DNA from 4 places in the Georgenia sp. AZ-5 genome. Region 1 is predicted to be linked to each of the others. Evidence: riboswitches for the same ligand, from Rfam matches in the RefSeq annotation. Region 1 holds a riboswitch; each other region holds the start of a gene.
What was found. Region 1 has a riboswitch for thiamine pyrophosphate ahead of thiM (hydroxyethylthiazole kinase). Riboswitches for the same ligand answer to the same signal wherever they lie in the genome.

Region 1 (3,288 bases):
GAGGCTAGGTGCGCGGTGCGCGGCCGTATGCACAGCCGCCCCACGGCAGGGGCCCGCCGGACGGCACAGCAAACGCCACTTCGAACTGCGCCGGCTGCTCGACGGCGTTACCACCACGGCCGTCGGCCCCTCGACCCAGCCGCTCCCGTCCCGAGGGGCCGCAAACCAATGGCCCCCGCCGTGGATCCGCCTTCCTGCGACGTGCTCATTGCCAAGCCTTCGACCCCTCGGCGGGGGCGGTCTCAGCTGCGCTCCTCGACCACGTAGATCTCATTCGGTCCAGCGCCCGTGGTCTCGACGTGCACACGAGCCGCCGACTCGGCGTCCGGCGCGTCGACGAGGCACTGGACAACCTTGGCATCCCGGCTCACCCAGTACCTGAGGAACCTCACCCCGTGCTGGTCCTGCGCGGCGAGGTCCGCCTGGTGCGCCTCGGCGATCTGCTGGTCGCTCGGCATCTCGCCTTCGAACTTGTGCGTATCCATGAGGAGCGGCATCGAGTCGCCCCCTTCCGTGGTCGATCGACGCTACGCCTGTCGCCCACGCAGCGCCACGGTCACGGTTGACGCCGCGGCCGCGGGCGCCCGCCCACGACGGCTGACAGGCGTCTCGCATCCTTGGCAATGAGACGGCCCGGCGGTGAGACGCCTTCAATGGCCTTCATAGCTCAATAGCGGTTGTTTACTCGCGCTGACTGGCGACAGACGGGCGCCAGATCGACCACGACTGCGGGGATGGTTCAGCTATCCCCGGGCGTCGTGGAGCTCGAGACGCGGAGGAGCCCTGCCGGGGGAACCGGGGACGCCCGACCCCGCGGAGGTGCTGAGGTTCTTCACCCAGCCGCCGCAGTCCCTCAGACGGGCCACGCTTCTTGTCGGCCTGCGGCGTCCCAGAACATCCACTCGTACTGGGCGGCGCGGCGGAACGCCGCGTGCATGCGGCCGGCCGTCGCCTCCCCGGTGTCGGTGGGCGAGCCGGTCGACGATTCTCCGGGCGGTGCGGCTGGACTCGGTGCGCCTCGCGGACGTCCATGTCGCCCTGGCCGACATGGGCGCCGTCGGCCCCGATCGCCTCGACCAGGTCGGCCCGGTCGTTGATAAGCAGGGGCACGCCGGTCCCCGCGAGAGCCGCGCGCACCGCGCGGCCGAGCGCGACGAGCTCGGCGTCGGTGGCGGCGGGGTCGCGCAGCTGGACGGTGGTCACGCCGGCGGCGACGGCGGCCGCGACCGTGGCGGGCACGCCGGCCTCGCCGCACAGGGCGGTGTCGGTGACGAGGTAGAGGGACAGATCGAGCCGGGGGCGGCATGCGGGCGCACGCCGACCCGGCAGGGTGGTGGTCACGATGCTTGCTCCGGGGTCAGGAGAGGCGGGCGCGCTCGGTCAGTGCGGCGGGGGTGAGCAGGGCGAGCTCGTCGAGCAGGGCGACGGCGAAGCTGCCCGGCCCGCGGCTGCGCCCGGCGGCGGCCTCGGCGGCCACGGTGAGGGTGGCCGTGGCGGCCGTGGCCGCCAGCAGCGGGTCCTCCACCACGGGGCAGAAGGCGGCCATGAGGGCGCCGAGCGCGCAGCCCGCGCCGGTGACCTGGGTGAGCAGCTCTGTGCCGTTGCCGACTCGCACCACCCGCGCTCCGTCGGTGAGGTGGTCGACCGCGCCGCTGACGGCCACCACGGTGCCGTGCTCGCGGGCCAGCTCCGCGGCCGTGGGCAGCGCCGCCTCCGGGGTGTGCTCGCTGTCGGCGCCCTTGCCGCCCTGCCCGCCCGCCAGGCCGAGGATCTCCGAGGCGTTGCCGCGAATGACCGCAGGGGCCGAGCGGGACAGCAGGTCCAGCGCGACCCGGGTACGCCACGGCAGGCCGCCGGCACCGACGGGGTCGAGCACCCACGGTGTGCCCGCGCCGGCCGCGCCGGTGACCGCGTGCGCCATAGCGGCCACGGTCTCGTGCTGGGGTGTGCCGAGGTTGACGAGCACGCCGTGGGCGACGGCGGCGAAGGCGCCGGCCTCGTCGGGGTTGTCCACCATGGCGGGGCTGGTGCCGACGGCGAGCAGGACGTTGGCAGTCCACTGCGCGACGACGATGTTGGTCATGCACTGCACGAGCGGCGGGCGCTCGCGCAGCCGGGCCAGGGCGGCGCCCAGGTGCTCCGGCGCGATGTGGTGGTCGGACAGGGTGCTGGAAGGTGCGGACATCCGCGACGTTCCCTTCGCTAGTACGAACTAGATCAGGTTCAACGGGTGTGCTCTCAGCCGTGCGATGCACGGCACCCCGCGTCGGTAGTCACCCTACGCCCGCCCGGACGGCGGCCGAGATCGCCGGCGCGCGACGCCCGGACGGCCGCCCGGTGCCGCGGTGTAGCATCCGGCACGCAAGAGATGCGACAGGGGAGCGCCGCCGCGTGCGGTGGGCGCTGAGAGTGCGGCCAACCGCAGACCCTCGAACCTGATCCGGTTAGTACCGGCGAAGGGAGTCGAGTTCTCGGGGTGCCGGCGCGTGCCGGGACCTTCCCCTCCTGAGGAGCAGGAGGACCTTTCCGTGAGCGTTTCCACCTCGACCGCACGCGCCACCAGCTGGCGCGTGGTCGACATCGTCGTGGCCTCCGTGGTGGCGGTAGCCGTCGGGGTCGTCTTCTGGGGGTGGTCCGCCGGCTACGCCGGCGTCGCCGCCGCCACCGCGGCCTTCCCCCCGCTCGCCGGGCTCTACGGCGGCGGCTGGCTCATCGCCGGCGTGATCGGCGGCCTCATCGTCCGCAAGCCCGGCGCGGCCCTGTACTGCGAGCTGCTGGCCGCCGTGGTCGAGGGCTTCCTCGGCACGCACTTCGGCTGGACCGTCGTGATCTCCGGCCTCATCCAGGGCGCCGCCGCGGAGGTGGTGTTCGCGGCCTTCCGCTACCGGCGCTGGAACCTGCCCGTGGCGCTGCTGGCGGGCGCCGTCGCCGGCATCGCGATGGGGACGAGCGAGAACGTCCTGTACAACGTCGCCTGGGCATCGCAGTGGAAGGTCGTCTACGTGATCCTCGCGGCCGTCTCCGGGACGGTCCTCGCCGGCCTGCTGTCCTGGCTGGCCGTCCGCGCGCTGGCCCGCACCGGCGTGCTCACCGGTCTCGCGTCGCGCGACGCTGCGGCCGAGCGGGCGCTCTAGAGTGCCGCGCGCCGCGGCGGCCGGCGTCCGGCCGGCCGCGATCAGCGCCGCCGGGTGGGGGTGGCAACACGCCGGCCGGTCCCGCCCGGCGCTGCGGAACCTCGACCTCGAGATCCGGCCCGGGGAACGGGTCCTCCTCCTCGGCGCCTCCGGG
Region 2 (3,288 bases), 1.8 Mb from region 1:
CCCGGCCGGGTTCCCCGCCGCGGAGGAGCCGAGGGGGATGCCTACACGGCGCCCTAGTGACGACTTGCGCGGAGAGCCGCGCTTGGGCGCGTGGGCTGATCGCGTGAGGTCCGCTGAGCCGGCCATGCTCGTCTGCCTGCTGTGGCGCTGATGGATCTGCCCGCCTCGTGCTGGGCTGGCACGACTTCGCTGCGCCCGTCCCGGATGATGGGGACGACGTCCGCAATTTTCCACGGTGCGAGACAGTGGCGAATGATTGTCGGGAAGCGGGCGCCGTCGCCCTAGCATCACCCGCATGGAGACGACGACGTCCACTCCCCGCCGCCAGATCGTGGGCAGGCTCGCAAGAGAGCTCGCGGGGCGCGCCGGCGACGGCATGCTCAAGGTGGCGATCGACGGGCCGGATGGCGCCGGGAAGACGACGTTCTCGCGTGACCTCGACGATGCGCTCAGGCCGCTGCTGGGCGACAAGGCCGAGGTGCACCGGTTCAGTGCCGACCATTTGCTGATACCGGTCTCGATCCGTCGCTCTGAGCAGGCGGCCGACCCGCGCTGGCTTTACGGGCACATCTGTGACTGGGAGCGGATTCGGTCCATCGCCGCCGGGGCGCCGGGATTCGATGCACGCGGCTCCGTCTTGCTCGTTGACGGCATGACCCTTCAGCGGCCCGAGCTCGCCGACCTGTGGGACGTGACCGTCTACCTCACCGTGCCCGAGGAGGTGACGGTGCAGCGCATCTTGGCGCTCACGTCCACGCTCGAGGAACCCGACGCGGCGATCGAGGCCCGCTACACCGAGCGGTATCTGCCGGCCCTGCGGATCTACGCCGACGCGGTGGGTCCAATGTCCCGTTCCGACATCGTCATCGAGATGAGCGACTTCCAGCGGCCCACCGTGCTGCGCTGGGGGCAGGACCTAGGAAACCGCTGAGCAACAAATGACCTGCGGCCCGGGTGCCGGTATGTGGACTTAACTGGTCACCTCGCCGCGCCGGAACGCGAGCCGGTCAGGCAGAACCCCGACGGCCTCCTCGGGGCGGCCCACAGTTCTCGGCAGAGCCATGGCGTCACTCAGCCCCAGCGACCGGGCACGAAGCTGGGTTCGAGGCGCTACTTGCGGACACCGAAGTGCTACCTGCCCGAGGTGCGGCTGCCGCGCCCATCCCTGGCCGCCGGGCCGAGCGACTTCGAACTGTTTTGAGGGATCCGCCGGCGTCTGAGGACCAAGGACATGAGACCGCGCTCTTAGCCTTGCGCCTCATGATCTAGAGACCACTGGCTCGCCGTGCTTCGAGACTGTTGTGGGCAGGACCGCGGGCTGGCCGTGGCCGTCACCGGGACCGTTCGGCCGCCATGTGCGCGGCCTGCGCGCCATGCAGGTGCGCGTGGACGTGCCATCTGCCGATCGGGACGACGAGCGGGCGTCCGGGACGGAGTCGGGAACGATGGTGGCGCGCAGCCCGAAGACCTCGTGCAGGACATCCTCGGGGTCTTCGGTGCTCCGCATCCTCAGCGCCTACCGTCATGGCGGCGGCGCACCCCTGTCGCATCTCTTGCGCGTCGGACCCTGCACCGCGCGGCCGGCCCGCGCCCGACCGGCTGGTCGCACCGGACGGCGGGGTAAGGTAGCCGCCGACGCGGGGTGCCGTGCGGACGCACGGCTGAGAACACACCCGTTGAACCTGATCTAGTTCGTACTAGCGAAGGGAACGTCGCGGATGTCCGCACCTTCCAGCACCGACCTGTCCCACCAGTCCGGCGGCGCCATCGCGCCCGAGCACCTGGGCGCCGCCCTGGCACGCCTTCGCGAGAGGCAGCCTCTGGTGCAGTGCCTGACCAACATCGTCGTGGCGCAGTGGACGGCCAACGTCCTGCTCGCCGCGGGGGTGAGCCCCGCCATGGTCGACACCCGCCACGAGGCCGCCGCCTTCGCCGCCGTCGCCGACGGCGTGCTCGTCAACCTCGGCACCCCCCAGGACGACACGGCCGCCGCGATGGCCCAGGCGGTGGCGGGCGCGGCCGGCGCGGGCACCCCGTGGGTGCTCGACCCCGTCGGCGCGGGAGGCCTCGCCTGGCGCACGCGCATCGCGCTGGACCTGCTGTCCGAGTCGACCCCCGCCGTCGTCCGCGGCAACGCCTCGGAGATCCTCGGCCTCGCTGGCGGGCAGGGCGGCAAGGGGGCCGACAGCGCCCACACCCCGGAGGCGGCGCTGCCCGCCGCCCGGGAGCTGGCCCGTGCGCGCGGCACCGTGGTCGCGGTCAGCGGCGCGGTCGACCACCTCACCGACGGCGGGCGGGTGGTACGGGTGGGCAACGGCACCGTGCTGCTCACCCAGGTCACCGGCGCCGGCTGCGCCCTCGGCGCCCTCATGGCCGCGTTCGCCGGCGTCGTGGAGGACCCCCTGCTCGCCGCGACGGCGGCCACGGCAACCCTGACGGTGGCCGCCGAGGCCGCCGCCGGGCACAGCGGCGGCCCGGGCAGCTTCGCCGTCGCGCTGCTCGACGCGATCGCCATGCTCACCCCCGCGGACCTGACCGACCGCGCCCGCCTCTCCTGACCGAACATGATCGCCACCACCGCGGGCCGGCCAGCGCCCGCACGCGCCCCGCTGGACCTGTCCCTCTACCTCGTCACCGACACCGCCCTGTGTGCGGACGTCGGAGTCCCCGGCACGGTCGCCGCCGCGGTCGCCGCCGGGGTCACCGCCGTCCAGCTGCGAGACCCCGGCGCCACCGACGCCGAGCTCGTCGCCCTCGGCCGGGAGGTGCGCGCCGCGCTGGCCGGAACCTGCGTGCCCCTGCTCGTCAACGATCGGGTGCACCTCGTCGAGGAGATCGGCGCTGACGGCGCGCACGTCGGCCAGGGAGATCTCGGCATCAACGAGGCGCGTGCCCTCCTCGGCGAGACATGCCTGCTGGGCCTGTCGGTGCAGCAGCCCGACCACGTGGCGGTCGCCCTGGAGCACGGCCCCGAGGTCGTGGACTACCTCGGCGTGGGGCCGGTGTGGGCCACGGCGACCAAGCCCGACCACGCCTCGCCCGGCGGCGTGGAGCGGGTGCGCGACATCAGCGCGGCCAGCCCGTGGCCGTGCGTGGCCATCGGCGGCATCACCGCCGAGCGCGCCGCCCTGCTGCGCGGCACGGGCGCCGCCGGGATCGCCGTCGTCAGCGCCATCTGCGGGCAGGGCGACCCGGCCGCCGCCGCGGCCAGGCTCCGCCGGGCGTGGGAGGGGCGATGAGCAGACCCCCCGTCGCGCTGACCATCGCCGGCTCGGACCCCTCCGGCGG
Region 3 (3,288 bases), 3.7 Mb from region 1:
ACCGCCGGACCGCCCGGTCGAGGGCGCCGCGGACGGCGGTGACGCCCGCCGGGTCCAGCATCGACGTCGGCTCGTCCAGCAGCAGCACCTCCGGCTCGGTCACCAGGGCGGCGGCCAGGGCGACCCGCTGGGACTCCCCGCCGGAGAGCGTGGCGGTGACCCGGCCCCGCAGGGCGCCGGCGCCCACGGCGTCGAGCGCGGCGCCGATGCGCGGGCCGATGGTCGCGGGGTCGGCGGCGTGGTTCTCCAGCGGCAGGGCCAGCTCCTGCTCCACCCCGGGCAGGCACACAGCGGCCGCGGGGTCCTGCGCGAGGACGCCCAGGTGCCGGGACCGCTCGACGACGGGCGTGGCCGCCGTCGTCGGACCCACGGTGACCGTGCCGGTGACGGTGGCGCTCACGGTGTGCGGCACCACCCCGGTGATGGCGTGCAGCACGGTGGACTTGCCCGAGCCGGAGGCGCCGAGCACGACCACCTGCTCCCCGGGCGCCAGGGCCAGGGACACCCCGCGCAGCACCGGCTCCGCGCGGCGGGGGAAGGTCACCGAGACGTCGCGGAGCTCCACGACCGGCCCGGTGCCCGCCCCCGCCGCTCGCGGGGCCGCCTGGGCCCGGCTCACGACCGGCCCGGGGCCCGGCCGATGGCGAAGTTGTCGACGACGCCGGTGCGTGCCAGGGCGTCGACGATCACCTTGGCCAGCAGGCCGCCGAGGACGATGCCGGAGAGGCACTGCAGCACCAGGCGCAGGGCGAAGATGTCCTGGCCGTACCAGCCGGCGCGGAACGCGGAGTAGAAGAACACCAGGCCGGCGCCGAGCAGGCCGGAGACGGCGTAGACGCCCCAGCCGAACCGGCGGTAGCGGGTGAGCGCGAAGGGCAGCTCGCTGCCCGCGCCCTGGATGGCGGCGGCGACGAGCAGCAGCGGCCCGACCGGGGAGCCGAGGAAGACCACCTCGACGACCGAGGCGATGACCTCGGCGATCACCCCCGCGAGGGGGCGGCGGATGATGGCGACGGCGATGGGTGCCACCAGCAGCCAGCCGCCGAGCAGCAGGTGCTGGGAGAGGTCCCCGGCGGGGCCCATGAGGATGCTCAGCCCGTTCCAGGCCTGCACGAGGGCCCAGTAGGCGAAGCCGAAGACGACGCCGAGGACGACCATGAGGACGAGGTCCTTCATGGCCCAGCGCGGGCGGGCGGGGGCGACGGCGGCGGTGGTGTCGTTCATGGCGCGCTCCTCCCTCACGCCTCGACCGGGCTCGGGGAGCCCACGGAGACGGTCAGGTGCGTGACCACGTGCGGCACGTGGGCGCCGACCTGCGCCCAGGCGTCGACGGCGGTCGCCAGGACGTCGGCGACGTCACCGGTGAGCTTAGTGGCGTAGTGCGCCGGGCTCGTCGTGGTGCCGCGCCGGCGGGCCGAGGCGATCGCGGCCTCGATGTGGGCCATGTGGTCACCGGCGTCGGAGCCGCCGTCGAGCAGCGGGTAGAGCGACCACTGGGCGGCGGCGCGGATGCCGGTGCGCTCGAGCTGCACGGGTGCCGGGTCGGGCAGCCCGGTGACCGCGAGGTCGCAGGACACCTCGCCCGGGCAGCCACGGGAGAGCAGCACGTGGGCGACGACGTGCCCGCCGCCCGAGCGGCGCGAGGCCGCGGCGACGACGGCGGTGAGGTAGGCGGCGAGGCGCTGCTCGGCCGGAGCGGTGCGGGCGCCGACGTAGGTGCTCACCTCGTCGGTGTCGATCACCAGGCCCTCGGTGAGGCCGGCGGCCTCGGCGTCGGCGAGGGCGCCGAGGATGACCTCGACGAAGTCGTCGCAGTGGGGGTGGATGCTCAGCCGCATCCCGATGCCGAGCTGATCCGGCGTGGCGCCGGTGTCGGTCAGTTCTTCGAGCTTGGTGCTCATCACGGTCCCTTCTCGGGCCCGCGGGTACCTCGAGACCCGCCGACGACGCACGTGCGTCGGGCGGATGCCCTGCTCCCTACGCCGGTACGAACCGGATCAGGTATACGGGTCTGCGGACTGTCCGCACTCTCAGCGCTCCTCAGCGCTCCCCGGGGGTGCGGCCGAAGTTACTCCTGACCGCCCACGGGTCAATGGCCGGTTCGCCAGGTGAGACCGCGCCGGGTCCGCGTCCTCCGATGGCGTGAGGCCGGCGACGAATGCAGCGCAGTTCACGCCCGCAGGTTCTGGCCGGGGTCCGGGCACGAGCGCGACCATAGGGACGGAAGGAGTCGCGAGTTCCGCTCCTGAGTGAGGTCACCGGCGCCCTCGGTTCTTCGTCACCGGTGGGAGGCATGGTGTTCAAGGCCTTGTTCCAGTCAGCGCTGTCCGACTGGACCGCGTGGGTGCGTGACCGGCTGGACCACGGCGCGGCGTCCGACACGTCCGCCCCGTACGTCGTGCAGCACATGCACCAGGTGCTCCGCGCCTACTCGCGGGCCGAAGCTGCCGCCGCCCGGGAGCTGGACCCCGACGAGCGGTTTGAGCTGATCGCCGAGTGGGCCGCGTCCGGGGGCCTCACCTGGACCGAGGCCGAGTCCTTGCTGGAGCTGGAGGAGGCCACTGCCTGGCGACTGCCGGCGCGGTGATGCTCGCCGCGGACGGCATCCGGGTCAACGCGGTCGCACCGGGGACGGTGCGCACGGACATCCACGCCGCGGCGGGCGATCCCCGCCGCGCGACGCGCGTCGCCTCACGCATCCCGTTCGGCCGGCCCGGCGAGCCGGAGGAGATCAGCCCCGCCATCGGCTGGCTGCTGAGCGCGGAGGCCGCCTACGTCAGCGGCGCCGTCGTACGTGTCGCCGGCGGCCTCTGACCCGCCCCGCCGGGCGCCCGCTCGAGCAGCACCAGCGCCTCGTAGTGCGCGGTCTGCGGGAACATGTCGAGCACCCGTGCGCGCCGCGGCCTCAGCGACGGCATGGCGGCGAGGTCGCGCGCCAGCGACACCGCGTTGCAGCTGGAGTAGATCACCGACCGGACCGAGGACGACTCCAGCCAGCCCGCCAGGTCGGGGCCGATGCCCCGCCGCGGCGGGTTGACGATGACCAGCTCCGGCGCCTGCTCTGCGGCGAGCGCGAACGCCGTCGCGTCCCCGGCCTCGAAGCGCACCCGACCGAGGCCGGCCTGCGCCCGGGTCAGCTCGGCGGAGGCGATGGCCTCCCGGCTCACCTCGATGCCGGTGACGTTGCGGTCGCCGTCGGCGCAGTGCAGCGCGAAGCCGCCGACGCCGCAGTAGAGGTCCCACAGCGAGGCGGGCGCGAGCTCGTCCACCCAGGCCCGCGCCTGGCGG
Region 4 (3,288 bases), 3.2 Mb from region 1:
CCAGCAGGGAGCGGAACGCGACCCCGACGACGACCGTCGGCAGCACGAAGGGGATGGTCACGAACGCGCGGACCGCGCCGCGGCCGCGGAAGCGGCACCGGTAGAGCAGGTACGCGCCGGGCAGCCCGAGCAGCAGCGAGAGCGCCGTGCCCAGGGTGGCCTGGGCCAGGGTCTGCCCCAGGATCCGCCAGGTCCGCGGCCGGGAGAAGACTTCGGCGAACCCGCCCAGGTCGAGCTCGCCGCCCGGGAGGAAGCCCCGGCCGACGAGGGTGAGCACGGGCCACAGGAAGAAGGTGCCCAGGAAGAGCAGCGGGATCCCCGCCGCCAGGCCCCAGGCCGCCCAGCGGGCCACGCGCCGCCGTCGCGCGCGCGTCCCACCCCGGACGGTCGGCGGGGCGGCCGGGCGCGCGCCGGCCCCGCCCAGCCGCCCGGGCCGGGACGGCCGGGCGGCGGGTGCGGGCGGGGCGGGCGCGGTCATGTCAGCCGATCACCGTCTCGGTCCAGGCGGCGATCCACTCCTCTCGGTGCGCGCTGATGTCCGCGGGCGCGACCTCGAAGGGCTTCTCGGCGAGCGGGGCGAACTCCAGCCAGGACCCCGGCAGCGGCACCTGGTTGTCCACCGGGTACATGTACATCTGCCCCGGGATGTCGGCCTGGACCTCCTCGGACAGCAGGAAGTCGACGAAGGCCCGCGCGCCCTCGGGGTTCTGCGCGCCCTCGAGGACGCCGGCGTACTCCACCTGGCGGAAACAGGTGTCGAGCAGCGCGCCCGTGCGCGGCTCGGCGCCGTCCTCGGGCACCTCGGCGGCGGGCGAGGAGGCGTACGAGACCACCAGCGGCCGCGGCCCGGCGCCCTCGGAGCCGGAGAAGTCGACGTAGTAGGCGTCCGACCAGCCCTCGACGACCTTCACGCCGTTGTCCCGCAGCTGCTGCCAGTACTGCTGCCAGCCGTCCGGCCCGAAGGCGCCGACCGTGGCCAGCAGGAAGGCCAGGCCCGGGGACGACGTCGCGGGGTTGGTGACCACCAGGAGGTCCTTGTAGGCGGGGTCGGCCAGGTCCTGCAGCGTCGCGGGCTCGGGGATGCCCGCGTCGGCGAACCACTGGTGGTCGACGTTGACGCAGACGTCCCCCATGTCCACCGGCGTCAGCGACCCGGCGTCGTCGACCGCGTAGTCGCGGGCCGACGGCGGGAGCGCCGGGGAGCTGTAGGGCTCGAGAACCCCCTCGTCGATGGCCCTTGCGGCGAAGGAGTTGTCGATCCCGAAGACCACGTCGCCCAGCGGGGAGTCCTTGGTGAGGATGAGCTGGTTGACGAGGGCACCGCCGTCGCCGGGCGCGACGAACGTGAGGTCGTAGCCGGACTCGGCCTCGAACATCTCGATGAGCTCTTCGGTGAGGGCGAAGGAGTCGTGCGTGACGACGGTGAGCTCGCCGCCCTCGGCGCCGCCCGCGTCGGCGGCGCCGTCCCCCTCACCGGCCAGGCTGCACCCGGCGAGCGTGAGGGACGCGGCCGCCAGGCCCGCGACGTACGGGCGCGGCGCGCGCCCTCTGGTCCTGCTGGTCAAGGCTCCTCCTCGTACTCCAGGAGGGCCCACCGCCGCCCCGCACGTCGCGGCGCGACGGCAGGGAGAGACAATCCCGACTTCCTTCGCCGGTGCTAACCGGTGCAGGTTCGAGGGTCTGCGGCTGTCCGCACTCTCAGCGCCCCGCGGCGCTCCCCTGTCGTTCGCTGGCGAGCCTACACGCCCGGGCACGGCGCCAGCGAGCCCGCCCGCGCCGGAGCGCCCACGCAGGGTCCGAGAGCGTGCGGACCGTACGCCCGGTGCGACGAAGTGGGGCCCCCGCCACCACCCGAACGCCCCAGAACGTCACACTCGCCGTCTGGCGCCAGGCGTCAGCCGTCCAATGCGACGAAGTGGGCCCCCGCCACCACCCGAACGCCCCAGAACGTCACACTCGCCGTCTGGCGCCAGGCGTCAGCCGTCCAATGCGACGAAGCGGGGCCCCCGCCACCACCCGAACGCCCCAGAACGTCACACTCGCCGTCTGGCGCCAGCCGTCCAATGCGACGAAGCGGGGCCCCCGCCACCACCCGAAGGCCCCAGAACGTCATACTCGCGGAACCAGCCGGAGGCATAAACGGGGACGGGGAGAGCGTCAGGCGTTCCTCTTGACGTCCTGCGCGCCGGGGCCGCGGTACCACTTCGACGCGCCGCGCACGGCGAGCTGCCTGGTGAGCCCGACGAGCGCCCCGGAGACGGCGGCGAAGGTGAGGACCTCCCAGAGCTTCACGCCGGGGTCGTCCGGGTCGTGCGGCGGCTCGTGGCCCGTGACGGCCTTCCACCCGAGGTCGAGCACCTTGTTCGTGACGAGGCCCGCCACGAGCAGCGCGCCCGTGCTGACCACCCGGTAACCCATCTCCATCGCCTGCTCCATCCTCTCGGCTGCGCTCGCGCGCCTGGCTCGATCATGCCGGATAGCCGTGGGCGGCGCAGGGCAGGCGCCGGCCGTGGACTTGCGAGGGGAAGCGCCGCTCAGGCGCGGGGTGCGCCGTCCGGGCCGCCGCCGTCCGCCGCCTCGGCCTCGGCCAGCCGGCGGGAGGCGTCGAGGTCATCGGTGAGCTCGTCGAGCACGAGCGTGGCGGGGTCGACCTTGCCCGTGCGGTAGCCGGCCCGGCCCACCATGTGGGCGGAGATGGGCGCCGTCACGAGCTGGAACGCCACCACGAGCACGAGCGTCCAGCCCACCACGGGGTTGCGCACGATGAGGGCCGTGCCCGCCATCATCAGCACCAGCCCCAGCACCTGCGGCTTGGTGGCGGCGTGCATCCGCGAGAACAGGTCGTGGAAGAAGTTCACCGCGAAGGCCGCCACGAGGGTGAGGGTCGAGCCGAGGAGCAGGCACACGGCCCCGAGCACGTCCGCCACGTCGGTCCAGCTCATCGCCGTCCTCCTCCCGGTCGGGGGTCCTCGCCGGGTCGGGCACCAGGCCCGCCCGGTCCGCCACCCGTGTCGCCGGGAGGGGCGTCCCGGCCGGCGCCGAGGCCCGCCGCCGGGGACGCCGGCCCGCCTGCCGCGGCCGGCTCCGGCGCCCCTTCGGGGTGCGCGAGCCTGACGCCGGCGCCGTCGGCCCCGGCGTCGGGCGCCGGCACGTCCTCGCGGGTCCGGGCGGCGTCGGGGTCGTGCACCGGGGCGGCCTCGTCGTCCATGACGTTCTCCCTCGCCAGCAGCTCGCGCATCTCCTCCTTGGTGAGGATGCGCGCCTCCTCGGCGCGCTCGACGGCGACGA

Region 2: it holds a riboswitch for thiamine pyrophosphate, as region 1 does, so the genes downstream of both, thiM (hydroxyethylthiazole kinase) here and thiM (hydroxyethylthiazole kinase) in region 1, are expected to answer to the same signal.
Region 3: it holds a riboswitch for thiamine pyrophosphate, as region 1 does, so the genes downstream of both, ACF0H8_RS01255 (YkoF family thiamine/hydroxymethylpyrimidine-binding protein) here and thiM (hydroxyethylthiazole kinase) in region 1, are expected to answer to the same signal.
Region 4: it holds a riboswitch for thiamine pyrophosphate, as region 1 does, so the genes downstream of both, ACF0H8_RS03645 (thiamine ABC transporter substrate binding subunit) here and thiM (hydroxyethylthiazole kinase) in region 1, are expected to answer to the same signal.

Annotation. Positions count from the first base shown of each region.
Region 1 covers NZ_JBINOU010000001.1:3,956,383-3,959,670, forward strand. The annotation lists gene ACF0H8_RS18355 (DUF4242 domain-containing protein) at 243-485, opposite strand; gene ACF0H8_RS18360 (thiamine phosphate synthase) at 682-1,341, opposite strand; gene thiM (hydroxyethylthiazole kinase) at 1,358-2,185, opposite strand; TPP riboswitch at 2,177-2,274, opposite strand; TPP riboswitch at 2,366-2,479, shown strand; gene ACF0H8_RS18370 (ECF transporter S component) at 2,529-3,134, shown strand; gene ACF0H8_RS18375 (ABC transporter ATP-binding protein) at 3,136-3,288, shown strand, end outside.
Region 2 covers NZ_JBINOU010000001.1:2,156,874-2,160,161, forward strand. The annotation lists gene ACF0H8_RS10140 (hypothetical protein) at 296-931, shown strand; TPP riboswitch at 1,629-1,727, shown strand; gene thiM (hydroxyethylthiazole kinase) at 1,719-2,558, shown strand; gene thiE (thiamine phosphate synthase) at 2,565-3,239, shown strand; gene thiD (bifunctional hydroxymethylpyrimidine kinase/phosphomethylpyrimidine kinase) at 3,236-3,288, shown strand, end outside.
Region 3 covers NZ_JBINOU010000001.1:257,477-260,764, forward strand. The annotation lists gene ACF0H8_RS01245 (ABC transporter ATP-binding protein) at 1-565, opposite strand, end outside; gene ACF0H8_RS01250 (ECF transporter S component) at 616-1,224, opposite strand; gene ACF0H8_RS01255 (YkoF family thiamine/hydroxymethylpyrimidine-binding protein) at 1,239-1,901, opposite strand; TPP riboswitch at 1,956-2,063, opposite strand; gene ACF0H8_RS01260 (hypothetical protein) at 2,294-2,587, shown strand; gene ACF0H8_RS01265 (SDR family oxidoreductase) at 2,587-2,814, shown strand; gene rlmC (23S rRNA (uracil(747)-C(5))-methyltransferase RlmC) at 2,772-3,288, opposite strand, start outside.
Region 4 covers NZ_JBINOU010000001.1:758,056-761,343, reverse strand. The annotation lists gene ACF0H8_RS03650 (ABC transporter permease) at 1-478, opposite strand, end outside; gene ACF0H8_RS03645 (thiamine ABC transporter substrate binding subunit) at 480-1,565, opposite strand; TPP riboswitch at 1,627-1,731, opposite strand; gene ACF0H8_RS03640 (DUF4235 domain-containing protein) at 2,158-2,424, opposite strand; gene mnhG (monovalent cation/H(+) antiporter subunit G) at 2,535-2,942, opposite strand; gene ACF0H8_RS03630 (monovalent cation/H+ antiporter complex subunit F) at 2,939-3,288, opposite strand, start outside.